One region of the Ancylobacter sp. IITR112 genome, then DNA from elsewhere that is predicted to be linked to it. Evidence: riboswitches for the same ligand, from Rfam matches in the RefSeq annotation. Region 1 holds a riboswitch; the other holds the start of a gene.
What was found. A riboswitch is a leader RNA that binds a small molecule or an ion and turns the genes downstream of it on or off. The one in region 1 is predicted to bind cobalamin.

Region 1 (14,685 bases):
ACGCTCTCCCACGGCACGTCATGCACGGCGCCGGGGCTGGCGGCATCGGGAATCGCCACCCGGTCCGGTACGAAGGGCTCGAAGAACCAGCGGCGCTCGGGGCGCTGTTCCTTCTCCTCGAACTCCCGGCGCACCGCGCGGATCTTCTTGCGCAGCTCGATGCCGAGGCGGATCGTGTCGTCCCACAGCACTTCGCCGGAGCGTCCCTTCATCATCTGCGCGCCAACATCGAGCGAGGCGAACAGCGGGTAGAAGGGCGAGGTGGAGGCGTGCTGCATGAAGCTCTCATTGAAGCGCCGATGCTCCACGCGCCGCTTCTGCCCCTTGATATGCCGGTCCTTCATGTGGATCTGCGAGGCTTGGCTGAAGCTCGCGAGCTGCTTGTGGGTCGACTGGGTGGCGATGATGCCCGGCGCGTCCGGTCCCAGATCCTTCAGCCCCATGGCGAAGCGCCCGGCATAAAGCGGGTGGAACTTCATGAAGCCTGCCCAGGCCTCGTCGAACATGATGTAGTCGCACAGATGCCCGATCTTCCCGAGGATCATCTCGGCATTGTGGATCGTGCCGTCATAGGTGCATTGCTCGACGACGGCGACGCGGAACGGCCGCGGCTTCTGCCAGGCCTCGGGGTCGGTGACCAGCGGATGGGTGCGGATGCGCTCGCGCAGCGCCTCCTCGTCCAGCGCCGCGACATCCATGGGGCCGATCAATCCCCAGGCATTGCGCACGGTCGGCACATAGACCGGAATGCCGCCGGAGATCATCAGCGCGCCATGATGGGCGGCCTTGTGGTTGTTGCGGTCGAACAGCACGAGGTCGCCATCGGTCACGAGGGCGGAGAGCGCGACCTTGTTCGAGGTCGAGGTGCCGTTGAGCACGAAATAGGTCTTCTCGGCCCCGAAGATCTTGGCCGCTTCCTTCTGCGCCGCGAGGGCCGGCCCCTCATGGGTCAGAAGATCGCCGAGATCGAGTACGGAGTTGTCGAGGTCGTCGCGAAACACCGCCTCGCCCAGGTGCTCCATGAACACCCGGCCGATCGGGCTGCGCGAGTAGAACACGCCGCCATTATGCCCGGGGCAGGTCCAGAGCTGGTTGCCCTCCTCGGCATAATCCACCAGCGCGCCGAAGAAGGGCGTCTTCAGCGTCTCGGCATATTGCTTGAGCCGGCTGATGAGGTTCTTGGCGATGAAGGCGGGGGTTTCCTCGGAGAGGAAGACATAGCCGTCGATGAAATCCAGCACCTCGACCGGCACGTCTTCGAAGCGCTTGCGGCGGATCAGCAGGATGATCGGGAAGTCCAGGCCGCGCCGGCGCATCAGGTTGATAAGGGCGGCGGTCTTACCCTCCATACCCTTCTTGCCCCAATCCACCATCATGCAGCCGATGGCGGCGTCGGTTTGCACCGCAATCTCCGCGTCCTCGATGGTGCGGGCGCGCACCACCTCGAAGCCGGAGCTCTCGATCTCCGCGACGATCTGGTGATAGCGGGCGCCTTCCAGATCGTCCGCATCGAAGGCGGGGGTCGCGAAAAGGAAGTTGAAGCGTTTGAAATAGTCCATCCGGGCATCCCCTCCTGTTCGGCGTTGACGCGACGTTTCGACGTGCCTCATGACGACAGCACGACAACGCGGTGACAAGCCGAGACGGAGGGAGCTAGGCCGTGAACTCATAAGTGCGGTGGACGGTGGAAAGGTGACACTCGACCGGCTAACGTCGCACCATGAAGCATGACACGATCACACTGTGGCGGCCGGTTGGCCCAGCCGAACTCGCGCTTATCCGCGAAAGCGATATGCGCTCGTTCCCACCGCGACTGCCGGATCAGCCGATCTTCTATCCCGTGCTGTCAGAAGACTATGCAATCAGGATCGCTCGCGATTGGAATGTGCCTCAAAGCGGTGCAGGGTTCGTCACGCGCTTTGAGGTGCGCCGTGACTTCTTGAAGCAATACGACGCGCAGGAAGCAGGTGGTCGCGCGCTACGAGAATACTGGATACCCGCGGAAGAGCTGGAAATGTTTAACGCCGCTATCGTCGGGCCTATCGAGGTGGTGAGAGAGTTCCGCTGAGGCTTTCATATTGCGGCGAAGTCTGATTCAGACTTCGCATGATCCGATATGATTTGACCGACTTCGAATGGCGCGCGATCGAGCCGCTGTTGCCCAACAAGCCGAAAGGAGTGCCGCGTGTCGATGATCGACGTGTGCTCAACGGCATCTTCTGGGGCGCTCCGATCGGGAGCGCCGTGGCGAGACCTCCCCGAGCGATACGGCCCACGAACCACCTGCTACAATCGCTTCGTCCGATGGCGGAAAGCGGGTGTGTGGGACCGCCTCATGGACGCTGTCACCAAAGCCCATGACGGCAAGGTGCAGATGATCGACACCTCCATCGTTCGCGTCCATCAGCAGGGTGCGACGGCAAAAAGGGGGATCGAGATCATTGTCTCGGTCGTTCCCGAGGCGGGCTGACAACCAAAATCCACGCTCTTGTTGATGCCCAAGGCAGGCCGATCAAACTGACGCTCACTGCTGGGCAGAAGAGCGACATCGCCTCAGCTCCGGACATGATCGCCGACCTACCGGAAGGCGCCATGCTGCTGGCCGACAAGGGCTATGACGCCAACGCGCTGCGCGTTGCCGTCAGCGGACGCAAGGCATGGGCCAACATCCCACCCAAAGCCAACCGCACTGAGCCGATCTGCTTCAGCCCGTTCCTCTACAAAGCGCGGAACTTGGTCGAGCGCTTCTTCAATAAGGCCAAGCAGTTCCGTCGCATTGCGACACGATACGACAAGCTGGCCGAGAACTACCTCGCCGCCTTCAAACTCGTCGCAATTCGCATCTGGCTACGCGTTAATGAGTCTAGGTCCTAGGGTAGCCCGCCTAGCCGAGCCAGAACGGCTCGGCGTCGATGAATTTGCGCCAGCTGCGCCGAAGGGACTCGGCGGTCTCGATGCGGTCGCGCCCCTGCCAGCCGGTGATCGCGCCGATGGCCTTGTGGACCTGCGGCAGCGACGTGCCCTCCTCCACCTCGCGCAGCAGCGCCTGGGTGGTGGTGATGTCGTTGTCGATGCCGAGAATGTCCTGCAGCCGCGACATCCGCTTCAGATATTTCCGGGCGGCGCCCTCACAGTCGTAAAGCGGCAGCAGAAACTCCGCCGTGTAGCGCAGCTTTTTCAGCGTCAGGCGCAGCTCATGCCGTGCCGTCGGCCGCAACTTACGGAAATTGTGGCCCTGTTTCAGCGCCTTGCGGTGCAGGCGCGCCAGCCCGCGCCCGGCGAACTCGCGCGCCGGCTGGGTGAGCACGGCGAGAGCATCAATGCCGATATCGTTGCGCCAGCTTCGGCGCTCGATCACCCGGCCGAGCGACAGCAGGAAGCGCGTGCATGCGAGATCGATCAGATCGACGCGGACGGCCTGATAGCTGCGCTCCCGCGGCGCGGCGGTGGCGGATTTCAGCCCGGTGAAGTCGATGCCGGGCAGATTGGCGCGCTCGATCTCGGCGATGGTCGAGGTGGCGAACACGTCCCAGTTGCGGGCCGGCCCGAGCGCGCTGGCCAGCCTCTTGGCGTCGAGCCCGAGAGCCTCGAGCGCCGAGGCGGGGACTTCCCTCTTGAACAGCGATATGGCAGTGCGCAGACGCCGCAGCGCGACCCGCAGCTGATGGACGCCCTCGGGGTCCTGGCCATGATGCGCTGCCATCAGATTCGCCATCACATGGGACTGGCAGGCGTTCAAAACCTTGGCGATCACATCGTCGGTGGTATCGGCGGGGCCGATGCCGGTCGCGAACGCCTTTTCAGCGGTGGGCGAGGTGCCGAAGGCAAGGGCATAGCCACGCTCGGCCTTGCTTTGCAGCCCGATGCGGACGGGCCCCTGCTCAAGCAGCAACAAGCCAAGTTCATAGAGCGCGGCCGCCCCGCCGGCCTTCAGCTCCAGCTCTATCTCGCAGACAGCTTCCACCGTGTCGCCCGCGCTCAGCGTTCCCTCATCGAACGCGACCTCGATGGCGGCGCCGCCGAACTCCACGATTTGGGTATGGCGGCGGATCTTGGTGGTGAACACCGGCGCGAGCTCCGCCTCCGGCAGCGTCGCAAAGGGTGCGCCCAGCTCGGCCAAGGGCAGCGCATCGAGCTGAAGGGCGCTGTCCGGCACCCGCGCTTCCATCTCGCGGCGCTGCAGCGGGCTCTGCTGGGACGCCAGCTTCAGCGTCTGGACGAACTGCTTGCCGCTGCGCCGGATGCGCAGCGAGGCGCCCTGCCGGGCGATCGCGGCATCGGACGTATCGTAATAAGTGGCCTCCAGGCGCCGGACGATGCCCTTCGATGCGGCGTTGCGGGTAATCACGGCAGCGGCGAGGAGGCGCTGCAGGGTGGCCGGATCCGTCAACAGCTTGAGTTCCACCTCGCGGCCGGCACCCGCCGGCTCCGGCGCGTCAACGTGCACCGGAAGCTGAATCTCTGGCATTTGCTCGGACATGTCGTTTCTCTGCTCGCCCCGGTATGAGCCCGTTTGCCGCCACGAAGAGGCCACCTCCCGTCAGCTTGGAACGCCACCGATAGCGGCTCGAACTGTCACATAAAAGTAGCATTCGCTGTCCGAGGCCTCGGGGCGACGCCCTCGCGGGTGACGAATCTCCGGGGGAAGCGCCGCCTCGGTCCACGGTCGGGATATTGTGTTCCACGGTGCGTTCGATCATTCTGACGGCCCGGTTTGGAGTCGCCACAGAATTTTTGGACTTTGGAAATCACCCCTCGTCACCCTTTCCGAGGCGCGCGGCCCTGAGGGAATCCGGATTTACGCCATTGGCGACATCCACGGGTGCCGGTCCCTTCTTGACAAGCTTCTGCAGAAGATCGAGGAGGATATCGCACGGTCGAAGGCGGGCGACTGGCGGATCATTTTCCTCGGCGACTATGTGGATCGCGGCCCGGACTCCAAGGGCGTCATCGACCGTCTGATCGCGCTTCAGGCGGCTGATCCCCGCTATGTCCTGCTGGCGGGAAACCACGACGTGGAATTCCTAGCCTTTCTCGATCAACCCCGCAGTGATGGCGTGTTCGTCAATAGTGGCGGCAACGCCACGGCGCGCTCCTATGGCGTGAAGCTCAATCGCTCGAAACTGAAGACGCAGGCCGATCTCGAGCAGGTGCATCGCAAGCTGCTGGCGGCGGTCCCCGCCGCGCATGTGCATTTCCTCAAAAATCTGCAATATGCGGTGTCGTTTGGGGACTATTTCTTCTGTCACGCCGGCGTCCGCCCCGGAGTATCGCTGGAGCGCCAGTCTCCCGATGATCTCATGTGGATGCGCGCGCCCTTCCTCGATTCGCTGATGCCGCTGGAAAAAGTGGTGGTCCACGGACACACGATCAGCGCCAAGCCGGAGGAGCGGATCAACCGTATCGGCATTGATACCGGCGCCTCTCGCACCGGCCGACTCACCGGGCTCGTCATCGATGGCGACCATAGGGCTTTTCTGTCGACCAAGCCGTAGACCCGGACGTGATCCGAGACCATTTTCTGGACCGCCGGAAGCTGGAGTTTCCGGCCTTCTTCACGGCGGTGGGCTGGGTGCGCCGCCGGGGTTCTGCAGCGAGATCGGGGGTTTGTGGCCGATGGCCCCGTGCGGCCGATCCTCGTTGTAATATCTGAGCCAAGCCTCCATCTTTTCGGCCGCGTCTGCAAGCGTCAGGAACCAGTGCGTGTTCAGGCACTCGCTGCGGAAGCGGCCGTTGAATGCCTCGATGAAGGCATTGTCGGTGGGCTTGCCGGGCCGGGAGAAATCCAGCGTGACCCCCTTCGCATAGGCCCACAGATCGAGGTCACGGGAGATGAACTCCGAGCCCTGGTCGACCCGGATCGTCCGTGGATAGCCCACCTTGGCGCAGACCTTTTCCAGGGTCGCGACCACGTGCTCGGCCCGATAGCTGAAACGCGGATCGACCACCGGTGAGAAGCGCGAGAAGGTGTCGACGACCGTCAGCACGCGGATCTTGCGGCCGGTGGCAAGCTGGTCGTGGACAAAGTCCATCGCCCAGACATCGTTCGGCCGGGTGGCAGGCGCCCGATCCTCCCGCAACTTTGCCTTCACCCGACGCTTAGGCGTCTTGTTCCGCAACTGAAAGCCCAAGTCTTTGTAAAGACGATAGATCCGCTTCGGATTGACCACCCGGCCCTCCCGCCGCAGGAGCACATGCACCCGGCGATAGCCATAACGCACGCGCGTCTCGCAGATCTCCTTGATCCGCTGGCTCAGTTCAGCCTGCGTGCCCCGCTTCGACTTGTAGGCATAGAGCGCACGATCAACCGCCAGCGTGGCACAGGCACGCCTGGCCGACACCTTCCAGTCTTCCCGCAGCCTGTCCACAAGCGCGCGCTTGCACGCAGGCCTCAGAGCTTTTTTGACAGCACGTCCTGCAACATGGCCTTGTCGAGCGACAGGTCGGCGACGATCCGCTTCAGCTTGGCGTTCTCGTCCTCAAGCTGGCGCAGACGCCGCATCTCCGAAGGCATCAGCCCCGCATATTTCTTGCGCCAGTTGTAGAACGTCGCGTCCGATATCCCGGCCTTCCGGCACACCTCAGCCACAGGTGTCCCGTCCTCCGCCTGCTTCAGCACGAACGCGATCTGCGGTTCGGCACTGGCGATCGAATGGTTGCCGGTGCTGCTGACCCACATAGATTTCTAGGAGAGCCGCCTAAGGTGGCACGACGACCTATTGGCTTCCGCCCGCCGACCTCGCATTCCCTTGGATCGCATTGCCCACATCTTGACATGGTCCTTGCCGGTAGCCACAACATATGGATGCCGTGGTCTTTCGAATCGCAAGATTCGAGAGCTAAGAGGGAAGCCGGTCCAAAGCCGGCGCTGCCCCCGCAACTGTAAGCGGCGAGCCTGTCGTCCATTCCGCGTCACTGGGGCATATGCCTCGGGAAGGCCGGGCGAGAGGCGGTGACCCGCGAGCCAGGAGACCTGCCGTGGCAACATAATCGTCCCTGGGCGGGGTGTCCCGGTGGTGCGTTCGCGCGTCCGCCGGTGCCCCATGCCGTCGGTGGCGCCGATGCGTCGCTCGGCCTTTGCCCCCAATGCTGATTGGGGTTAGCCGATGTCTCTCCTTCACGATGCCGAACCTCTCGCGGCGCAACTCGCTGGGCCGCCCGTGTCTTCCTCCGCTGCCGGCGCGCGCGAGGCCAGCACGCCGGGTTACCAGCTCATCCGCCGCAATGGCGCGGTAACGCCCTTCAACGCCTCCAAGATCGCCGTAGCGCTGACCAAGGCCTTCCTCGCCGTCGAGGGCTCCTCCGCCGCCGCCTCGCGCCGCGTGCATGACATCGTGGCCGATCTGACCGAGCAGATCGTCGCCGGTCTCACCCGCCGCGCCGATGCCGGCCGCACCTTCCACATCGAAGACGTGCAGGACCAGGTGGAACTCGCCCTCATGCGCGGCGAACACCACAAGGTCGCCCGCGCCTATGTGCTGTACCGCGCGGATCGCGCCCGTGAGCGGGCGGCCGCCAAGCCGATAGCGGCGACCGCCTCCGCCCTGCGGATGAAGGGTTCCGACGGCACGCTTGTGCCGCTCGACGAGGCGCGGCTCGCCGCCGTGATCGGCGAGGCCACGGCCGGCCTCGCCGATGTCTCAGGCGATGCCATCCTCGCCGAGACCCGGCGCAATCTCTATGACGGCCTCAGCGTCGACGAACTGGCGCTGGCGCCCATCCTCGCCGCCCGCACGCTGATCGAGCGCGAGCCGAACTACGCCAAAGTCTCGGCGCGGCTGTTGCTGGACAAGATGCGCCGCGAGGCGCTGAGCTTTCTCGCCGGCCGTCCCGATCAGGCGACGCAGGCGGAGATGGCGCGGCGCTACCCCGACTATTTCCGCGCCTATCTCCAGCGTGGCATCGAGGAAGAGCTGATCGACCCGGAGCTGGGCCGCTTCGATCTCGCCCGTATCGTCGGCGCGCTGCTGCCCGAGCGCGACCTGCAATTCGACTATCTCGGCCTGCAGACGCTCTATGACCGCTATTTCCTGCACGCGCGCGGCACCCGCTTCGAGCTACCGCAGGCGTTCTTCATGCGGGTGGCCATGGGTCTCGCCTTGCGCGAGGTCGACCGCGAGGGGCAGGCGATCGAGTTCTACCGGCTGCTTTCGTCCTTCGACTTCATGGCCTCGACGCCGACCCTGTTCAATGCCGGCACGCTGCGCCCGCAACTCTCCTCCTGCTTCCTCACCACGGTGGCGGACGATCTCGACGGCATCTTCAAGGCGATCAGGGACAACGCGCTGCTCGCCAAATATTCCGGTGGCCTCGGCAATGACTGGACGCCCGTGCGGGGGCTGGGCGCCCATATCAAGGGCACCAATGGCGAGAGCCAGGGCGTGGTGCCGTTTCTGAAAGTCGCCAACGACACCGCCATCGCTGTCAATCAGGGCGGCAAGCGCAAGGGCGCTGTCTGCGCCTATCTCGAGACCTGGCACATCGACATCGAGGAATTCCTCGACCTGCGCAAGAACACCGGCGACGACCGCCGGCGCACCCATGACATGAACACCGCCAACTGGGTGCCGGACTTGTTTCTGCAGCGCATCGAGGCCGACGGCCCGTGGACGCTGTTCTCTCCCGACGAGACACCCGACCTGCATGACCTATATGGGCCGGCCTTCAAGACGACGTATGAGGCCTATGAGGCGAAGGCCGCGCGTGGGGAGATGAAGGTCTCGAAACAGGTACGCGCGCTCGACCTGTGGCGGCGCATGCTGACGATGCTGTTCGAGACCGGCCATCCCTGGGTGACGTTCAAGGACCCGTGCAATCTGCGTTCGCCGCAGCAGCATATCGGCGTGGTGCACTCCTCGAATCTGTGCACCGAGATCACGCTCAACACACGCGCCGACGAGGTGGCGGTGTGCAATCTCGGCTCGGTGAATCTGCTTGCCCATGTCACGCCGGACGGGCTCGACCGGGCGCGGCTGGCGCGCACCGTCACGACGGCGATGCGCATGCTCGACAATGTCATCGACATCAATTTCTACACCATCCCGGAGGCGCGCCGCTCCAATCTGCGCCACCGGCCCGTCGGCCTCGGCATTATGGGCTTTCAGGACGCGCTACAGGCGCTGCGCATTCCCTATGGCTCAGAGGCGGCGGTGCGCTTCGCCGATGAAAGCATGGAAGCGGTAAGCTTCCACGCCATTTCCGCCTCGGTGGAACTGGCCGCCGAGCGTGGGCGCTACCCCTCCTTCGAGGGCTCACTGTGGTCGAAGGGCATCCTGCCCATCCACAGCCTCGAATTGCTGGCACAGGCGCGTGGCGGGCTCGATCTCGACCGCTCGTCCACGCTCGATTGGGAAGGACTTCGCGCGCGAGTGGTGGCGACCGGCATGCGCAACTCCAACACCATGGCCATCGCGCCGACCGCGACCATCTCCAATATCTGCGGCGTGTCGCAGTCGATCGAGCCGGCCTATCAGAACCTGTTCGTCAAATCGAACATGTCCGGCGATTTCACCGTGGTGAACGCCTTCCTCGTCCGCGAGCTGAAAGAACGCGGCCTGTGGGACGAGGTGATGGTGTCCGACCTCAAATATTACGACGGCAGCGTCGGCCAGATCGACCGCATCCCGGACGATCTCAAGGCGCTGTACGCCACCGCCTTCGAGATCGACGCGGTCTGGCTTATCGAGGCGGCGGCCCGCCGGCAGAAATGGATCGACCAGGCGCAGTCGCTGAACCTTTATGTCGCCAACCCTTCCGGTCGCAAGCTTGACGAAACCTATCGCCTCGCCTGGAAGCGGGGATTGAAGACCACCTACTATCTGCGCTCGCGCTCGGCCACTCATGTCGAGAAATCGACGCTCAAGGGCACCGACGGCAAGCTCAATGCGGTCTCAACCGTGGTCGCGGCGGCGCCCGTTATCGTGCCGGAAATGGTCCTCGGCCAAGCCTGCTCGATCAACGATCCCGACTGCGAAGCCTGCCAGTGAGCAGCGTTAAAGGAGACATGACGATGCTCGACTGGTCAGAGACCAAGCCCGCCTCCGCACCCATCCATCCCGCCTTCGCGGCTCCCGCCGGTGACGCCACCGGCCTCGGCGCCATCGAACGCGGCGCCGCCCGCGTCACGGTGGACGAGAAGCGCATGATCAACGCCCGCGCTGACGTGAACCAGCTTCTGCCGCTCAAATACAAATGGGCGTGGGAGAAGTACCTCTCCGGCTGCAACAATCACTGGATGCCGACCGAGGTCTCCATGCAGGCTGACATCGCGCTGTGGAAGTCACGCGATGGCCTCACCGAGGACGAGCGGCGCATGCTCAAGCGCAATCTCGGCTTCTTCGCCGCCTCGGAATCGCTGGTGGCCAACAACATCGTGCTCGCCATCTACCGCCACCTCACCAACCCGGAATGCCGGCAATATCTGCTGCGGCAGGCTTTCGAGGAGGCGGTGCACACCCACACCTTCCAGTACATCGTGGAAAGTCTCGGCCTCGATGAGGGCGAGCTGTTCAACATGTACCGCGAAGTGCCCTCCATCACGGACAAGGCGGCCTGGGCACTCAAGCACACGCAGAGCCTCGACGACCCGGCTTTCCAGACCGGCACGCCGGAGGCCGATCAGCAGTTCCTGCGTGATCTCGTGGCGTTCTACGTCGTGTTCGAGGGGATGTGGTTCTATACCGGCTTCGCGCAGATCCTCTCGCTTGGCCGCCGCAACAAGATGGTCGGCATCGCCGAGCAGTACCAATACATCCTGCGCGACGAGAGCATTCACCTGAATTTCGGCATCGACGTGATCAACCAGATCAGACACGAGAACCCGCACCTGTGGACGGCGGCCTTCCAGGATGAGGTGCGCGGCATGCTGAAGGACGCCGCGGAGCTGGAGGCCGCCTATGGGCGGGACACGATGCCGCGCGGCTTCCTCGGGCTGAATGCGGGGCTGTGCGAGCAATACATGCACTTCATAGCCAACCGCCGCTGCGCCCAGCTCGGGCTCAATCCCGTCTTCGCGGAAGCCGAGAACCCGTTCCCCTGGATGAGCGAGGCGATGGACCTGAAGAAGGAGAAGAACTTCTTCGAGACCCGCGTCATCGAATACCAGAATGGCGGCGCGCTCGCCTGGGATTGATGGATGGGCCGGCGGCGGGCAGCGGCCTCAGGCCCGGAGCCCCCGCGTGCATCCGTTAGCTTGCGCGCAGGTTCAGCACGAAAGTCCTCACCTCGTCCCGCAGCCGGCTCGCCCGGATCGAGAGCGCGTCGGAGAGGCCGATCATCTGGGTCGACGCTGCTCCGACGGTTCGCGCGGCGGTTCCCAGGCTGCCAATGCCGGCATTCACATCCTCGCTTCGCTGCGCCGCCCGCTGCGTGTTGGCCGCGATGTCGGAGGTGGTCGCTCCCTGTTCTTCAACAGCGGACCCCACCAGGGTGGAAATCGCGCGGATTTTCTCGACGGTTGCTGCAATCGTCTCGACTGAGGCGACGGTCTGACCGGTCGCGGCTTGGATGTCACTGATCTTCTGGACGATTTCTTCGGTGGCCGCTGCGGTCTGAGCCGCGAGCTGCTTCACTTCAGTCGCCACGATCGCGAAGCCGCGTCCGGCGTCGCCGGCCCGAGCCGCTTCAATGGTGGCATTGAGGGCCAGCAGATTGGTCTGCGAGGCGATGGCGCTGATGAGATGGATGACCTGCCCGATAGCTTCGGCGGACTGCATGAGCCCCTGAATGTTGGCCCGCATGACCGCAGCTTCCTGCGCCGCCTGAGTGGAGATGCCCGAGGACTCGGCCGTCCGGCCCAGTATCTCGTGGACCGAACTGGATATTTGTTCTGTGGCTGCGGCGATCGATCGTACGCTTCCGCTCGATTCATCGGCGGCGTCCGCCACGATCTGCGCCTGTCGGGCCGCTCCCTCGGCCGCCTGCGACAGTTGCTGCGCTGCGCCGTGAACTTCCTTGGAGGACGCGACGAAGCCCTCGGCGAGAGCGCCCATGCATTCTTCGAACGCCTCCGCCAAAGCGTGACGCTCGGCGGTAAGCTGCGCCGCGGCGCGCCTCGCCGCGTCGGCCTGGGCGTTCCGCATTCGGTCGGCTTCCTCCAGGGTGCGGCGGAACGCGTCGAGACCGCGGGCGAGCTCGCCCAGTTCGTCCTTGCGCGTGAGACCCTGTATCGCGACGGCGCGGTCGCCCGATGCCAAGGCCGCCAGCGCGCCGGCAAGTTCCGCCAGCGGACGGGTGAGCCGGAAGATGACGGCGAACAGGGACAGCAGGACCAGCGCGAGGGTTGCCAGGCCGGCGGCGCTGCTTGCCTGGATCGTTTCGAGGATGGTCGCCTCCGCATCCGCCTGATTGGCGGCAGCGAAGCCCTCGGCCTCGAGCACGGTGGCATCGACCGCGTGGCGATGGACGGTGTAGGCCTCGCCCATCCGCTCCGCCGCCTTCGCCGCACGCGCGGTGTCGCCCGCGACGAGCGCGGGGAACAACTCCGTCTCGCCGATCTTCCAGAAGGGGGCCGCCGTCGCGTCGATCTTGTCGATGGCGCTGCTCAGTTCAGGCGGCAGCACCTGACCGTGCCAATAGGCTATACGGGCCTCAAAATCCCTATGCAGCATGGAAAAGCGCGCCGCGTGGGCGGCGACGGTGTCGGGCTTGTTCAGGGCGATCAGCGCTTCGAGGTTGGCCTCGACGACGTAAAGCGGCGGCGGCAATATGTCGGCGATGATGTCTTTGCCGGCGATAATTCTGTCATAGGCTGGACTGCCGATGCGCGCCGCATTGAAGCCCATCGCGGCAACGATGAACGTGACAAGCGTACTGGTGACGATGAGAAGGCTGCAGAGCGCCGCCCATTGAGACACGCGATACTGAGGGATTGCCATCGCCGACGACCGGGAGTTTCGTGAGGAGAGTTCTCTTTAAGGCCCCTGAAAAAATCAGCTGAAGGAATTGGGTCCGATCTGGCACTGGCCGGCGGCTTTTGGCTCCGTTTTGGGTGATCATCGTCACCCGACTGATGCCTCCGGCGGAGCGCGGCGGCGGCGGCACCAATCGGCGCCGCCACGCCCTCTCAGGTCGGCACGCGGATGAGCGAGGCGATGGACCTGAAGAAGGAGAAGAACTTCTTCGAGACCCGCGTCATCGAATACCAGAATGGCGGCGCGCTGGCCGGGGATTGAACAGGGGATGATGCCGGCGCATTCGCCTGCGCCGGCATCACAAGGTCACGGGGCCAGTGCGACCGGCCGGTGCGCCTCATCGACCGCCACCATAACAAAGCTGCCGGTGCCGCAGGGGTGGCGCTCGCCGATGCCGAGGTCTTCCGCCCAGAGCTTGGTCTCGACGGTCATTGAGCTGCGCCCTCCGCGTGCCAGCCGCGCCTCCACCTCGATGATCGCACCGGGCCTGATCTCGCGGGCAAACTCGACCGCCGGAGCCGCGGCCATGACCACGGCGCGGCGCGAATGCCGCGTCGCCACCACAAACGCCGCCTTGGCCATGAAGGCCAGCGCGCTGCCGCCATAGAGGCTGCCGTAATGGCTGGTCTCGCCCGGCATGACGAGATCGGCCATGCGGAGAACCTCCGGGCTGTCTTCCACCGCTTCAGACACCGGCGGCATGGTCGCGGGCATCTCGGCCGCCACCATGTTGAACACCCCCACCGTGCAACGTCGCCGCGCGCCGGCGAGCGGTGCTTCGGCCACCATATCGACCTCGACACCGAGCGAACGGCGGCCGACGCGGATGACCCGTCCGGTCAGTTCGACGATGTCGCCAAGCTGTGCGGGTGCCGCGAAGTCGATCCGCTCGCAGGACGCCGTGACGAAGTCGGCTCGTGCGTACCGGGCCGCCGCGATGAAGGCGACCCGGTCCATGAGAGCGAGGCCGGCACCCCCGAAGAGGGTGCCGTGATGGTTGGTGGCGCCCGGGAAGACGATGTCGATGAGACGCGTCACTTCCGGGCTGTATGCCCCGCTCATTCGGCCGCCTGGGCGAGATCGCTGCGCAGGCGATGCGCCGCTGCCACCATGTTGATGAGCGCCGGGCGCACCTCGTCCCATTTGCGGGTCTTGAGCCCGCAATCGGGATTGACCCATATCTGCTCGGCGGCAAGGCGCTCCCTCGCCTTCACCAGCAGTTCGACCATCTCCTCGACCGGCGGCACGCGCGGCGAGTGGATGTCGTAGACCCCCGGCCCGATCTCATTGGGGTAGCGATAGTCGACGAAGGCGTCGAGCAGTTCCATCTTCGAGCGTGAGGTCTCGATGGAGATCACATCGGCATCCATGGCTGCGATGGAGGCGATGATGTCGTTGAACTCCGAATAGCACATATGGGTGTGGATCTGCGTCTCGTCCCGCACGCCGGAGGCACAGAGGCGGAAGCTCTCCACCGCCCAGTCGAGATAGGCGTCCCACTCGGCGCGGCGCAGCGGCAGGCCCTCGCGGATCGCCGCCTCGTCGATCTGGATCATCGCCGCGCCGGCGGCTTCCAGGTCGACCACCTCGTCGCGTATGGCGAGCGCGATCTGTCGGCAGGCCAAGCTTCGGGGCACATCATCGCGGACGAAAGACCAGTTGAGGATCGTCACCGGGCCGGTCAGCATGCCCTTCAACGGCCGATCGGTGCACCCTTGCGCAAAGCGCCACCAGTCGACCGTCATCGGCGCGGGCCGCGAGACATCGCCGAACA
Region 2 (14,685 bases), 3.4 Mb from region 1:
GGCATGATGTGGTACAGATTCACCCCGTCGACGCGCTGGCCGCGCACGAAGTTCAGATTGCCGCGGAACACACCCTTGCCATAGGTCGGGTCGTTCCACAGGTCGAGCCGCCCGTCGATGTTCATGCCGTAGAGATAGGCGTCGTAATTGGCGAACTGCAGATAGACGAAGCCCTCGGTGGCGGTCAGGTTGTCCGGCAGGTTGGCGAGGCACCCCGGCAGCGCGCAACGGCGCACGTCGATATAGTCCTCGACATAGCTGGCATAGGGCGACACCCGCACCTCCCACGCCTTGCGGACCGGGTCGCGCCATGTGGCGGTGAGGCTCGCCGTATGAGCCTTTTCCGGCTCGAGGTCGATATTGCCGACATAGCCATTGCCGTCGCCGAACCACCCGATCATGCTCATCGCCATGGCATTGGTCGACCAGGAATAGCGCTCATAGAGATTTGGCGAGCGGGTCTTGCGGGCCAGGCCGATGTCGAGCTGGCGTGCCTCGTCCGGCTGGTAGCGCAGGATCGCCGAACCGTCGATATTGATGTCGGTGCGGGCGTGGTCCAGCGCATTGAAGGCGGCCGCGTTGGCGCCATACATCATCTCATTATAGCCCTGTACATCGCCCGTGTTCATCCAGACGACATCGCTGCGCGCGCCAAGAATGGCGGTCCAGTTCTGGGACAGGACTCGCTCCCACTCGGCGAACACCCCGACACGCAGGCGCTGGCCGTCATTGATGTTCCAGAACGTGTCCGGCCCCATCATCATTGAGCCCTCGACCGGCGGCCACCAGTCATCGAGCTGATTGTAATAGAGCTCGTTGCCAACCCGCACGATGTCGATCGCGGTCGGCTCCAGCGTGCCGGCGACACGGTAGCCCATGTCGGTGCTCTTCGTGTCCATCGGCATGTCGCCGGTCTTGTCCGGCGCGATGAACCCCATAGTGTGGCGCACATGGTTATAGAAGGCGTTCGCCTCCAGTTGACCCCAGTCGAACTGCTTCTCGAGCGCGCCGTTGACGAAGAAGCTCTTATTGTCGACCATGTCCATATACTGGTTGACATAGCCTTGGTACGGAATGAACTGGCCGCCGACCTGTAAGGTTACCAGGCCATCGTCAAGCTTGCGCGACAGACTCAGGGCATGATTCTGAGTTTCGTACATTGTCGACTTGATTGTCGTGCCGTTGCCAGATGTGTAATCGTCCGCCTGCACCCAGCCGCCAGTGTAATTGACGCTGCCAACCTCATTGGCCGCATTGAGCTTAACATCAACCCCGACGACATTGCCGTTGCTGCGGTAATAGCCGGACACGCTGCCGGAGAAGACAATTTCCTCGCTGTCGGTGAAGGCCGGAGGCGCGACGGTCACGTCGATGCGCGCACCCGTATAGTCACCGCCGAGGCTCACGGGCGCGGTGCCGGAATAGACCGCCACCTGGGAGATCATGGCCGGGTTCACATAGGACATTGGCGGATTCATCATGTTCGGGCAGGCCGGGCCGAACAGCATGCCGTCAATGGATACCTGAACCTGGTCGGCGCTCATGCCGTTGACCGCCGGCAGGCTCGACACCCCGCCCGCGCCCCAGGATGCGCCCCCCGGCACGCGGTCGATCAGCGAACCGGAATCGGTGGTCCACAGTGTCGCGTTGCTGGCTTGGAAGGTCGAAATGGTGCCGGTGTCGGCGGGGACGAAGCCGTCATAGGTGAGGTCCGGCGGCGCCTCCGAGTCGGCCGTGCCGGCGGGCCGAACGACCATGACCGTGGGCAGTTGTTCAACAACGCTGGCATCCGGCCGGCCGGTTTGAGCGCTGGCGTCGGCAAGGACGCCGGGTAACCACAGCAGGGCAAGTGCCGTCGAGCGGCATAAGCGCGGCCTGCAGGAAAGGCGGCCCCGAGCGGTGCGGAGCAGGAGAGCAAAGGAAGGCATGGCATTTCCATCGGTCTGCGGCCCGGCGCGCATATCGGCGCGGCGGCGGGCGGCCACATGGGAAGATCGGCGTGCCCCGGGGAGGCCGCGCGGCTGCATCAGACGAGGAAGGGTGCGCCAGGTGGTCCGCGCGGAGGATGGGCGCAACGAAAGAGCGCGGCGAGCGACGGGCAGACGGTTGCCGGTGCCCAGTGGGACACGACAGCGAGATGGGCAGGCGCCGCATCCGCCGGCGCTTCGGGTATTATGAAACGATCCGGCGCTGTGCAGAATGGACAGTGGGGCGGGTGATGGCCCGTGTTTTCGTGACCGATCGGTGCGGAGGCATCGACGCAGAGGGCAAGGGTCGCGGCGGCGGCCGGATTGGCCCATATGCGCCCGGCGAAAACACCGGAGAGCGCCATCTGCGCGACAAGCACATAGGCAAGCGCCAGCGCCATCGCGCCAACGCCGAGCCCAAAGCGTCGTGAAGTGCCAGCCATCTCACCGATTCCCCTAGGGAATCATGGCAGGCCGCCGGACGCTCTGACAGAGCTAACCTACGACAGACCCTTGGACATTTTGTCCAAGGGTCCGCGCGTCAGGCCCGTTGAGGTCGCGGATGATATCCAGCCGTTCGGCGCTACCGGACGCGGCGCGCCCGGCACGGCTCACGCCACATCGTAGAGGCGCCGCTCGAACAGCGGCGTGCCGCGCAAGCCGCTCAGCGCCTTGGCGGCGGCCAGCACCGCAAGGTCGACCAGAGGTTCGACAATGATAACAAGCATATAGGCCGCGCCGAAGGAGAGGATCGACGAGGCGTTTTCGACAGTGAAACCGTGGCCGTAGAAGGCCCAGAACGCCACCCAGGCCACGATTCCGGCCTGATAGGCGGTGGAAAGCGCCAGCGCCTGCCGGTACTTCAGCTCCACATAGGGCGTGTTCGGTGAGATCAGTCGGGTGGACAGTGAGGCCAGTGCGAACAGTGGGACCAGCAGCGTGGTGACGTTCATGCCGTATTGCGGCAGGTCGAAGGGCGCGAAGAACAGACCCTGAATGGCGAGCCCCGCCGCCAGCCCGATCGCCGCCGGCGCGACGCCGAAAATGAGGAACAGCGTCGAGCCGAGGATGAGATGCACCTCCGACACGCCGACCGGATGGTGCGGCAGAATCTCGAAGAAACCGAAGACGAGCGCCGTCGTGGCGAGGCTGCGCAGCGCCAGCGAGACGACGCCGCGCTCGGCCACCGCGTCGGCGGCGAGCTTCAGCGTATAGGCGCCCGCGCCGGCCGCCGTGACATAGCTGAGCCAGATCTTTCCTTCGGCCACAAGGCCGGGTTCGATATGCATGATGGTCTCCTGTGCCGTCTCACCCGACGGCGCGCATGGGGTTCATCCGCATGGCCGGTCTCCTGACTCGCGGGTCACGGCATGCCTTCCGCCTTCCCGGACCGCCCGAAGGCGCGTTCCAGTGGCTCGATGGAAGGCCGCTCGCCGCTCACAGTCGCGGGGGCGGTCGGGGCTTCGGCGCGGAACCTCGCGGCTCCACGTCCTTCCCCGTTCCCGTTTCATCCATGCGGCGTCGCCGCACGGACACCATGCAGAATCGATGGGTGCATCGACAGGCGCATAGAACAGCCTGCATTCACGGCGCGCAAGCGGCTCCGCCCGCGGCCGGCGGCGAGGACGACACGGCGCGGGCCAGCTTCATATCCTTCGCACGCTTCGCACCGTTGGCGCTTCTCGCGCCCTTCGCACCCTTCGCACCCTTGGCGGCATACAGCGCCTCGACCTTGCGCTCACCCGCCGCGATACGCGCGAGGCCGTCGGCATCCGTCAGCATCAGCCGACCCTCCCGGCCGAAGGCGATCAGCCCCTCTTCGCGCAGGCGGCTCATGCAGCGGCTCACCGTCTCCAGCGTCAGGCCGAGCCAGTCGGCGAGATCCGCGCGGCTCAGATGCAGCGGAAAGCCAGCGCCGGCCACCGTCGCGCCCGCCTCGGCGAACTGGGCCGAGAGATCGAGCAGCGCGCCCGCCACACGCTCGCCCGCGCTCTGCCGGCCGAGCCGGGCGACGTGGCCGAGCGCCCGCAGCAGCAGCATCTCCTGATTGGCCGCCATCAGGGCGTGGCGGGCCTCGGGAGCCAAGTCCACCGGCTCAAGCTGCGTCGGCGTCAGCGCCACCGCCGCGGCGCCCAGCCGGGCGAGCACGGCGAGGTCGAGCAGCCCGCCCGGCCCGACAATATCGAGAATCTGCCGGCGCTCGGCATCGAGATGGCGGGTAAGGGCCACACAGCCCAACAGCACACGGGCGAGCGGCGCCGCGCCGGGCCCCGTGTCAGGCAGCACCGCCGTCACTCCCGGCGCCACTCTGAGCGGCGGGAAAGCGCGGCGCGGGCGGCCGGGCGGCGCGACCCGGACGGCCGCCGGGAGCGGAACCGCCCCGCACACCGGAAAGGGCGGGGATGCGAGCGAGGAAGTAAGAAACATGGGGCATGATCCGGCAAGCGCCGGACGCCCTCAGGCGGGCCGCTCCGGCAGCGTCACAGCCAAGGCAGGCGCCCGCCTGCCGCGAAGAGGGCGGGGCGGAGTGCGGGCGGCGCCCGTGACGAGATGCGGTAGAGCGGGACCGGACCAGCCTCGGAATCCTCCGGCACCGGAGACTGCATCACCCTACGGTATTCGGCGCGGGCGAAGAGCTCCGCCGCCGGGCCGGGCACCGCCGGGGCGCCCTGCAGGCGGCAAGCATCGCATCCGGGATGATGCGCGGGTGCGTGCGACGCGCCGTCCGCATCCGTTGGGCTGAGGCAGAGGTCGGGAAGCGTCCCGTCGGGCAGGGTGTACTGGGACAGGTCGATTCCCGCCTCGGCGGCGGCGACCACTGGCGGGCGCGGCACCGAAAGCGCCAGTACCAGCAGCAGGGCACAGAGAAGACGCAGCCACAGCCCCCGGGCACGGATGGCCGAGTAAGGTGCGGCCCTGCCGGCGATCGAACGGTGGAAGCGGGAGAAAGGCCGTGCCATGCAGACGGAGTTCCTGAGCCCGCATCACTGTACCGGGCGGCACGGCGCCCGACAGTGGACAGGATGTCCCAGCCTACCGCCGCCTGCCGCCTGCCGCCTGCCGCCTGCCGCCTGCCGCCTGCCGGCCGCGCCAGACGCGATGGCGAGCGCAGCGGCAAGGTCGCCGGCCGCGTTCGCGGTCCGCCGCCGGCAGCGCGCGCCGCACGGCGCAGACACCGTGCCGGCATCGGCTTTATGGATGTTTTCACCTGAGGACGGGCGCTCTATACTGCTGGCCCGTGCGCGGCCGGGGCGCCGCCCTCGCCACGCGGCCGCGACGCGGCGGAAAGGCGATCACCCATGCCCCATCTCGTGCGGTTTCTGCTTCGTCACGCACTGATCGGCGTCGGCCTCGGCGCGCTGTTCGTCGGCACGCTGGTGCTGCTCGATGTCGGGCGGCTCGGCACGCTGGTCGGCCAGTCCGCTTCCGGCGTCATCGCCCTTGTCATCCTCACCTTCGCCGTCGGCATCACCTTCGGCAGTGTGCAGATGGGTTTCGCCATCATGCTGATGGGGGAAGATGAGGAGAAGGCCGGGCCGGGCGGCAAGCGGCGGCGTGCGCCTACGCTGACTCCCACGCCGGTGCGTGTGCCCGCGCGGACGAAGATGCCCGGGGCTGAACGCCGCGGCCTGCGCGGGGCGTGATTCTTCACCGATTTGGCGACTGATTTACCGATCCGGCCGATTCAACCCGGTCCGATCAGGCTCACGCGAGGCGTGCCGCCGCGCGCTCAGCCCTTCAGCCGGTAAAGCCCGACATCAATGGCGCCGGCGCGGAAGCCGCCTTCGCAATAGGCGAGATAATAGTCCCACAGCCGCCGGAAGCCGTCGTCGAAGCCCATCGGCGCGATGCGCGGCCAGGCATCGTGGAAGCGGGCGCGCCATTCGGCCAGGGTGTCGGCATAGCCGAGGCCGAAGCACTGGGTTTCCGCCAGTTCCAGCCCGGCGCGTTCGGCGTGTTCGGCAATATGCGTCTTGGTCGGCAGCATGCCGCCGGGGAAAATATGACGCTGGATGAAATCGGTGTTGCGGCGATAGGACTCGAAGCGGTCCTCGGCGATGGTGATGACCTGCAGCACCGCCGTGCCGCCCTCATTGAGGCAGGCGCGCAGCTTGGCGAAATAGGTCGGCCAATACGCCTCCCCCACCGCTTCCAGCATCTCGATGGAGACGATGCGGTCATAGCGCTCGCCGACATCGCGGTAATCCTGCAGCCTGAGATCGGTGCGCCCGTCGAGCGCCGGGTCGGCGGCGACCATCGCCTGCGCGTGGGCAAGCTGCTCGCGCGAGAGGGTGATGCCGGTCACCCGCGCCCCGGCCCGTGCCAGGGCGGCGGCCAGCGCGCCCCAGCCGCAGCCGATTTCCAGCACAGTCGCGCCGGGGCGCACCTCCATCATCTCGACGATGCGGGCAAGCCGCGCCTGCTGCGCCGCTTCCAGCGTCTGGCCGGGCGGCAGCGCGATGGCCGACGAATAGCTCATGCTGGCATCGAGCCACGCCCGGTAGAAATCATTGCCGAGATCATAGTGGAAGGAGATGTTGCGACGGCTGCCGGTCTTCGAGTTGCGGCGCAGCCCATGGCGCAGCCGGTTCCACAGCCGCACCGGCGCGAGGGCGTCGATCCGCCCGGCGAGGACGGGGAGATTATGCGCCGCCAGTTCGATGAGCGCGGGCAGGTCGGGGCTCGACCAGTCGCCGGCGATGAAGGCATCGGAAAAGGCGATGTCGCCGCCCGTCACCAGCCGCCGCACCGCCCGCCAGCGCTGCAGCACCAGCGTCGCCTCCGGGCCGGGACGCACTCCCCGCCCGACCAGCCGCCGGCCCTCCGGCGTCACCACGGTGAGCGTGCCGACGGCAAGCTGGCCGAGCAGCCGCGCCAGCACTGCCTCGCGCCAGCCGGCGCGGGCCGCGCGCGCGGCCGGCAGCTCGCGCGCATGGGCGAGGTCGTGGGTGGAATCGGCGAGAAGATCGGCGTCACGCGGCATGCGGCGTTTCCTCAGTGTCGGTGCGCGGGCGAGATGGTGACGGGGGCCTCGGGGGCGGGCGGGCGCGGGCGCAGGCCGATGCCCTTGGCCCAGATGAACAGCGCTTCCCAATGAATGCCGGCGATCACCTTCAGCGTCAGCAGCGGATAGGCGAGCATCGCCCGCGCCAGCTCGCCATCGTTCAGCGGGCGGCGGGTCGCGGTCTGCACCGCGCTGAGCACCGGCCCCTCCGTGTCGCTTGCGAGAATGGCGATGCGCAACGCCTCCCCCGGCGGGTTGACGCGGAAAGCGTAGGTCAGCCCCATATCCATGAAAGGCGAGACGTAGAAACGCTTCTCCGCCTTCTGCCGCAGCGGCGCCACCTCGCCCGGCGCAACCGGGATGAGATAGGAGTGGCGCTGGCCGAAAGTGTTGTTCACCTCATAGAGCAGCGCGCTCAGCGCGCCGTCGCGGCGGTGGCAGAAATAAATGCTCAGCGGGTTGAAGGCATAGCCGAACAGGCGCGGCAGGGTGAGCAGGCGGATGGCGCCGCCATCGGGCGCCAGCCCGGCCTCGGCCAGCAGCCGCTCCACCTGCGCCTTCAGCGGGCCGGCCTGCGGATCGGCATAATCGCGGTCATGGAAGCTGAAGACGTTGAAGCGGTTGCGCGAGAACAGCCGCAGCCGGCGGTCGAGCCCGTCGATCTCGTCGAGGTCGAGCAGCAGCGAGAACAGGCGATAGGCCAGCCGGTGCCGGCGCGGCTTCAGCCGCACATGCATCACCTCGCCGGCATAAAGCGCCGATGCCCCGCTCATGCAACCAGCTCCGCCAGCGCCTGCGGCGCGTAGCCGGCGGGAAGGGCGATGCGGCCGGACTCCGCCGCCACCCTCCAGGGGCGCCGGATTCCGCCCAGCGCCTCGGCCACCGCCAGCCCCGCCTGCAGGCCGTCCTCATGGAAGCCCGCACCGAAATAGGCGCCACAATACCACACGCCGCCCTCGCCCTGCAGCGACCAGAGCCGCCGCTGCGCCGCCATGGCGCCGCCATCGAACAGCGGGTGCTCATAGCTCGCGCGGTAGTGCACCGAGCCCGGCGCCGGCGGCTCCGTCGGGTTCAGGGTGACGAAGAGCGGGCGGTCGGCGGGCAGGTTCTGCAGGCAGTTCATCCAGTAAGTGACGCAGAGCTTAGGGTCGGCGCGGCGGTCGGCGAGGTAATTCCACGCCGCCCAGGCGGCGCGGCGGCGCGGCATCAGCCGGGCATCCTCATGCAGCACCGCCTCGTTGCGGCTGTAGCGGAAGGCGCCGAGCAGGTCGCGCTCGCGCGCGGTGGGGGCGTCCAGCAGCGCCAGCGCCTGGTCGGCATGGGTGGCGATGACGACATGGTCGAAGCGGCGCTCGCGGCCGGCGGCATCGGTGACGACCACCCCGCGCGCCTCCCGCCGCACCCCGCGCACGGCGCCCCCGCACACCACCTCGCCGGTGAAGTCCTCGCGCAGCCGGGCGACATAGCGCCGGCTGCCGCCGGTCACGGTGCGCCAGATCGGGCGGTCGGCAAGCTGCAGCAGGCCGTGATTCTCGCAGAAGCGCACAAAGGCCGCGACCGGGTAGCGCCCGACCTCGGCGGCGGGTGTCGACCAGATCGCCGCCGCCATGGGGTAGAGATGATCGTCGCGGAACGCCGCGCCGTAGCGGTGCGCGTCGAGATAGGCGTCGAGGCTCTCATCGCCCAGGGTGGCGAGATCGCGCGGTGCGTTGCGGTAGAAGCGCAGCAGGTCGGCCAGCATGGAGAGGAAGCGCGGCGAGGCGATGTTGCGCGGCTGGGCGAACAGGCCGCGCAGATTGGCGCCGGAATATTCCAGCCGCCCGCCATCCAGCGACACCGCGAAGGACATGTCGGTCGCCTGCGTCGCCACGCCGAGATGGGCGAACAGTGCGGTGAGGTTGGGATAGGTTTTCTCGTTATAGACGATGAAGCCGGTATCGACCGGCACCCCCGCCGCCTCCACCGTGTTGGAATGGCCGCCGAGCCGGCCCTCGGTCTCGAACAGCGTGACCGCGTGCCGCTTGCCGAGCAGCCAGGCGGCGGAGAGGCCGGAAATGCCGGCGCCGACGACCGCGATGGACAGCGCCGAGCCGGGCACGAAGTCCTGACGAATGTTCATGACGCGAAAACCTGGGGCTGTGGAGCGGCGGGCGAAGGTTGTCTAATGTACGCGAACGGCAGGGCGCCGGATCACTCGCGAGCGGAATGATCCGGCAGCCGGGCCGTTGCGTAGAAGGGTGCATGAATGCCTCGCTCGACCCTGCCCGAACGACAGAGCCCGCCCCGGCCGCGCCACCCAGGCGGAGGCGGGAGGTGACGCGGCTGATGAAAGATGACGGCGTCCCGGATGGCGACGAACTCGCGCGGCTGATCGTCAAGGTCGCCGGCGAGCGCGACCGCCAGGCCTATGCCCGCCTCTACAGTTATTTCGCGCCGCGGCTGAACGCCTTTCTGCGGCGCTCCGGCCTGCCGCCGAACACGGCGGAGGAGATCGCCCAGGAGGTGATGCTCTCGGTCTGGCGTAAGGCGTCCTATTTCGACCCGGCCCGCGCCGGCGCCGCGACCTGGATTTTCACCATCGCCCGCAATCTGCGCATCGACCATCTGCGCCGGGTCCGCACCGCCGCGGCCGGCGAGGACGAGCCGGTCGAGGTGGAAACCGCCCCGTCGGGCGAGACCTTGCTGCTGACGGCGGAGCGCGAGGCGCGCGTCCGCGAAGCGCTGAAAACGCTCTCCGACGAACAAGCCACCGTGCTGCGCCTCTCCTTCTTCAGTGAGAAGGCGCATTCTGAAATCGCCCGCGAGCTCGGCTTGCCATTGGGCACCGTCAAATCCCGCGTGCGCCTCGCCCTCGGCCGGCTGCGCGTTCTTCTGGAAGGCCACGCATGACGATCCGCCACCACGCAACCGACGAAACGCTGCTGCGCTATGCCGCCGGCCAGCTACCCGCCGGACCCGCGCGGGTGCTCGCGGTCCATCTCGCCACCTGCCCGTGCTGCCGGTCGCGCCTCGCCGCGTTCGAGGCGGTGGGTGGCGCGCTGCTGGAGGCAATGCCGCCGGCGCCGATGGCGCCCGACGCCTTCGCCGCCGCGCTGCGCGCGATCGACCTTGAGGACAGGGCGCCGGACGCGCTTGCCGGGCCCGTTCATGCCGAGGCGACGATGACGGCGCGCAAGCCGGCGACGCTGCCGGGCGGCATTCCACTGCCGGCGCCGTTGCAGGACTGCGAGATCGGCCCCTGGCGCTGGATCGGCCTCGGCGTGCGCGCCAGCACGGTGCGGCTGCCGGAAGACCCGCAGGCGCGGCTGACGCTGCTGCGCGTCGGGCCGGGCCGCAAGCTGCCTGAGCACGGCCATGTCGGCACCGAGTTCACCCAGGTGATTTCCGGCTCCTTCTCCGACGGGTTCGGCCGCTACGGGCCGGGCGATCTCAGCGAGATGGACCAGGACATCGAGCACCAGCCGATCGTCGATCCCCAAGGCGAGTGCATCTGCCTGGCCGCGCTGGAAGGCAGCATGCGGCTGAACGGCTTTTTCGGCCGGCTGGTCCAGCCCTTTGTCCGGCTCTAGCGGATGCGCGCGGCGCTGGTCATCTCCCTCGTCCTGCTGATGACCCTTGCCGCCCGCGCCGCCGAGGGTCCGGTCGCTGTGCTGAATGCGCTCTCCCGCCTGGAGCCGGCGCGGGTCGACACCGGCCTCGCCTATGCCGAGGGGGCGCGCCACCGGCTCGATGTCTACCGCCCCGCCTCCGGCAACGGCACCGATCTGCCGGTCGTTGTGTTCTTCTATGGCGGGAGCTGGGATTCCGGCGAGCGGGCCATGTACCGCTTCGTCGGCGCCGCGCTGGCGAGCCGCGGCATGGTCGTGATCATTCCCGATTATCGGGTCTACCCGCAGGTGCGCTTTCCCACCTTTGTCGAGGATGGCGCGCGGGCCGTGCGCTGGGCAAAAACCCATGCCGCGCGCTATGGCGGCGACCCAGACCGGCTCATCCTCATGGGCCACTCCGCCGGGGCGCAGATCGCCGCGCTGCTGAGCCTCGACCCGAAATGGCTCGGCGCGGTCGGGCTCGACCCGCAGCGCGACGTGGCCGGGCTGGTCGGGCTGGCCGGACCCTATGATTTCCTTCCCCTGCGCAGCGCGCGGCTGAAGGCGATCTTCGGCCCGAAGGCGGAGCGCTGGCGCAGCCAGCCGATCCATTTCGCCACCCGCGCCGCCCCGCCGGCCTTTCTGGCCGCCGGGGAGCGCGACACCACGGTCGACCCCGGCAACAGCACCCGCCTCGCCGAGCGCATCCGCGCCAAGGGCGGCGAGGCAGATGTCAGACTCTACAAAGGCGTCGATCACCGGCTGATCATCGGCGCGTTCTCGCCGCCGCTGCGCCTGCTGGCCCCGGCGCTGAACGATGTGACCGACTTCGTCGCGGCGGTGCCGGCGCGCGGAGGCGCCCGATGACGCTGATCCTCTCGCTCGCCGCGATCGCGCTTTTCCTCAGCCTCGCCATGGCGGGAGCGTGGTGGGCGGCCGAGCGCAGCGGCAATCATGGCTGGGTGGACACGATCTGGTCCTATGCCACCGGCCTTGCCGGCGTCGCCGCCGCCCTGCTGCCGCTGGGCGCCACGCCCTGGGCGCCGCGCCAGCTTCTGGTGGCGGCGCTGGTGGGGCTGTGGTCGGCGCGTCTCGGCACCCATATCCTCAACCGGACGCGGCGCGGCCATGACGACCCGCGCTATGCCGATCTGCGCCGGCAATGGGGCGAGGCCGCCGCGCAGCGCCTGTTCCTGTTCCTGCAGGTACAGGCGCTGGCGGGGTTCGTGCTCGCCGTGGCGGTGGCGGCGGCGGCGCATAACCCGCTGCCCTTCTGGCGGCCGGGAGACGTGCTGGGCGTCGCGCTGTTTCTCGGCGCCGTGACCGGCGCGGCCGTCGCCGACCGCCAGCTTGCGCAATTCCGCGCCGATCCCGGCAATCGCGGGCGCGTGTGCGATGTCGGGTTGTGGGGGCTCACGCGCCACCCGAACTATTTCTTCGAGTGGCTGGGCTGGACCGCCTACCCCGCCATCGCCCTCGCGCTCACCTATCTCCCCGGCCTCGTGGCGCTGCTGGCGCCGGCGCTGATGTATGTGCTGCTGGTCCATGCCTCCGGCATTCCGCCGACGGAAGCGCATATGCTGCGCTCGCGCGGCGAGGCATTCCGCGCCTATCAGCGCCGCGTCAACGCCTTCTGGCCGCGATGGCGGCTCACTCGGTGATGGCGCGAGTGATCAGCATGCCGGCCGTGGTCGCCACGGCGGTGAGGAAGGTGCCCCAGGCAAGGTCGATCGCCGTCATCGCCGCCGGCCAGTTGCGCAGCGTGGCGTGGTTGGTGAGATCATAGGTGCCATAGGCCAGCAAGCCGAGAAAGGCGCCGAGGGCGAGCGCCGTGGTCCAGCGGCCCGAAGCCAGCGCCGGCTGCACGGCGAAGACGACCACGCCGGCGACATAGAGCAGATAGAACAGCGCCGCCGGAGGCCAGTTCGGCTGCTCGGCCATGAGATCGCCGATCAGCGGGCGATAGACGCGGCTCGCCATGAAGCCGAGCCAGAGCGCGTCGAGGGCGAGGAAGACAAGCCCGGTCGAGACATAAGCAACGAAGAACTGCATGGGCGCGCGCTCCGGGAGCGAGAAGGGTGTGCCAGCGGGTACGGCGCGCCGCGCCGCGCGGATCAGTTCCCCACTGCAGCCGCAAAAAGCCGCCGCAAGGCCCGGGAACGAAGCGTCACAGCCGCCGTTGTCGGCGCGAGGCTTGGGGACATCACGCGACGGAGACCGAAATGGCCGAGAAGAACCTCGAAACCCTGTTTCACGAGACCCTGAAGGACATCTACTACGCCGAGCGCAAGATCCTGAAGGCGCTGCCGAAAATGGCACGCGGCGCGCAGTCGCCGGAACTCAAGGCGGCGTTCGAGAAGCACCGCGACGAGACCGAGGGTCAGATCGAGCGCCTGCAGCAGGTGTTCGAGCTGATCGGCAAGCGCCCGCAGGGCAAGACCTGCGCCGCCATCGAAGGCATCCTTGAGGAAGGCGAGGAGATCCTCGACGAATTCAAGGGCCAGCCCGCGCTCGACGCCGGCCTCGCCGCCGCCGCCCAGGCGGTGGAGCATTACGAGATCTCCCGCTACGGCACGCTGAAGCGCTGGGCGCAGGTGCTCGGCATGAAGGACGCGGTGACGCTGCTCGACGCCACGCTGAAGGAAGAGTCGATGACCGACGACGCCCTCACCAAGCTCGCCGACAAGGTGGCGAACGCCAAGGCGCTGAAGGCCGCGTGACGCCGGCGCGAGGCGCCGGCCCAACCGGCGCCTCGCGGCCGCGCGGTCGGCAGACGTCGCGCGAGATGATTTGCCGGCAAATCGCGTGCCGTCCACGCCCAGACCGCCGAAACAGAGAGGAGACATCATGTCCCAGCGAACCGCGCTGCGTCTGGCCCTCGCCCTCATCGCGGCCATCGCCGTGATCTGGCTCATCAGCTCGTTCTTCGTGCTGGAAGACGAAAACCCACGCAGCAGCCTGGGCTCGCCCCTCCCCGCCCTCACGCAGACGGTCCCGGCCTGACCGGCGATCGCGCGGGGAACGGAACGCATCGCCGGCTCGCCGGTTAACCCGGCGCACGTGCCGCCTTGCCGGCGCGGCTCCGTCGCGATGAGCGACGGCTCCGGTCGGTCTCGCCGTCCTGGGTCGGGCGCCACGCACCCATCCCCCGGACCGAAAGGCTGGCCGATGCGCGCCTCCGCTCCCGCCCTTGTCACTGCTGTCCTGCTCGGGCTGATCGGCCTGTTTCTCGCCGCGGGCGGGGTGTGGCTGATCACGCTCGGCGGCAGCCCGTTCTATGCGGTGCTCGGGATCGGCCTCGTTATCTGCGCGGTGCTGGCCGGGCGCCGACACGCTGGCGCGCGTCTGCTCTATGCGGTGCTTCTCGCCGCAACGCTCGGCTGGGCGGTGTGGGAAGTGGGGCTCGACTGGTGGCCGCTGGCGGCGCGCGGCGGGCTGATCGTGCTGCTCGGCCTGTGGCTGCTGACCCCCTGGGCGGTCGGGCGACGCGGCTGGAATGCCGGCCGTGTGCTGCTGGCTCTTGTGTTGGTCGGCTGCATCGGCGTCGCCGGCGCCGCGCTGCTGCGCGATCCGCATCGGATCGACGGCCGGCTGCAGGCGCAGACAGGGGGCGCCACGGCTCCCGATGGCGCCGTGCCCGATGGGGAATGGCACCATTACGGGCGCACGCTTGCCGGGCAGCGCTACACGCCGCTGGCGCAGGTGACGCCAGAGAATGTCGCCCAGCTCGAAGTGGCCTGGACCTACCGGACCGGCGATGTGCGCGGGCCCGAGGATGTGAACGAGACCACCTATCAGGTGACGCCGCTGAAGGTCGGCGATCTCGTCTATCTCTGCACCCCGCATCACATCGCCATCGCGCTTGATGCCGAGACTGGCGAGGAACGTTGGCGCTTCGATGCCGATGAGGGGCTCGACCCGCAACGCCAGCACCAGACCTGCCGCGGCCTTTCCTATTACCGCGATCCCGCCGTCATCGAGGCCGATCTCGCGGCCGCGCCGGCCTGCACCGCCCGCGTCTACCTTCCGACCTCCGACGCCCGGCTGATCGCGCTCGACGCGCGGACCGGCGCGACCTGCCCCGGCTTCGGCGAGAACGGCACGGTGAATCTCTGGGCCAACATGC

Region 2: another riboswitch for cobalamin. It lies ahead of AAC979_RS17200 (energy-coupling factor ABC transporter permease); the one in region 1 lies ahead of AAC979_RS00785 (ribonucleoside-diphosphate reductase subunit alpha).

Annotation. Positions count from the first base shown of each region.
Region 1 covers NZ_JBGCUS010000001.1:173,521-188,205, reverse strand. Annotated here, with positions in the region: gene AAC979_RS00825 (Orn/Lys/Arg decarboxylase N-terminal domain-containing protein) at 1-1,559, opposite strand, end outside; gene AAC979_RS00820 (ADP-ribosylation/crystallin J1) at 1,721-2,068, shown strand; gene AAC979_RS00815 (transposase) at 2,107-2,361, shown strand; partial or broken gene AAC979_RS00810 (IS5/IS1182 family transposase) at 2,279-2,470, shown strand; partial or broken gene AAC979_RS00805 (IS5 family transposase) at 2,434-2,874, shown strand; gene AAC979_RS00800 (CHAD domain-containing protein) at 2,885-4,480, opposite strand; gene AAC979_RS00795 (metallophosphoesterase family protein) at 4,677-5,495, shown strand; one part of gene AAC979_RS00790 (IS3 family transposase) at 5,556-6,406, opposite strand; one part of gene AAC979_RS00790 (IS3 family transposase) at 6,406-6,679, opposite strand; cobalamin riboswitch at 6,795-6,996, shown strand; gene AAC979_RS00785 (ribonucleoside-diphosphate reductase subunit alpha) at 7,107-9,986, shown strand; gene AAC979_RS00780 (ribonucleotide-diphosphate reductase subunit beta) at 10,010-11,131, shown strand; gene AAC979_RS00775 (methyl-accepting chemotaxis protein) at 11,187-12,875, opposite strand; gene AAC979_RS00770 (acyl-CoA thioesterase) at 13,218-13,973, opposite strand; gene metE (5-methyltetrahydropteroyltriglutamate--homocysteine S-methyltransferase) at 13,970-14,685, opposite strand, start outside.
Region 2 covers NZ_JBGCUS010000001.1:3,613,839-3,628,523, forward strand. Annotated here, with positions in the region: gene AAC979_RS17190 (TonB-dependent receptor) at 1-1,757, opposite strand, end outside; gene AAC979_RS17195 (hypothetical protein) at 2,219-2,398, shown strand; gene AAC979_RS17200 (energy-coupling factor ABC transporter permease) at 2,579-3,256, opposite strand; cobalamin riboswitch at 3,291-3,522, opposite strand; gene AAC979_RS17205 (Crp/Fnr family transcriptional regulator) at 3,552-4,253, opposite strand; gene AAC979_RS17210 (hypothetical protein) at 4,448-4,927, opposite strand; gene AAC979_RS17215 (hypothetical protein) at 5,267-5,611, shown strand; gene AAC979_RS17220 (class I SAM-dependent methyltransferase) at 5,698-6,951, opposite strand; gene AAC979_RS17225 (DUF1365 domain-containing protein) at 6,963-7,745, opposite strand; gene AAC979_RS17230 (NAD(P)/FAD-dependent oxidoreductase) at 7,742-9,091, opposite strand; gene AAC979_RS17235 (sigma-70 family RNA polymerase sigma factor) at 9,298-9,861, shown strand; gene AAC979_RS17240 (ChrR family anti-sigma-E factor) at 9,858-10,541, shown strand; gene AAC979_RS17245 (alpha/beta hydrolase) at 10,545-11,426, shown strand; gene AAC979_RS17250 (DUF1295 domain-containing protein) at 11,423-12,220, shown strand; gene AAC979_RS17255 (DUF2177 family protein) at 12,210-12,611, opposite strand; gene AAC979_RS17260 (ferritin-like domain-containing protein) at 12,782-13,279, shown strand; gene AAC979_RS17265 (hypothetical protein) at 13,407-13,562, shown strand; gene AAC979_RS17270 (glucose/quinate/shikimate family membrane-bound PQQ-dependent dehydrogenase) at 13,728-14,685, shown strand, end outside.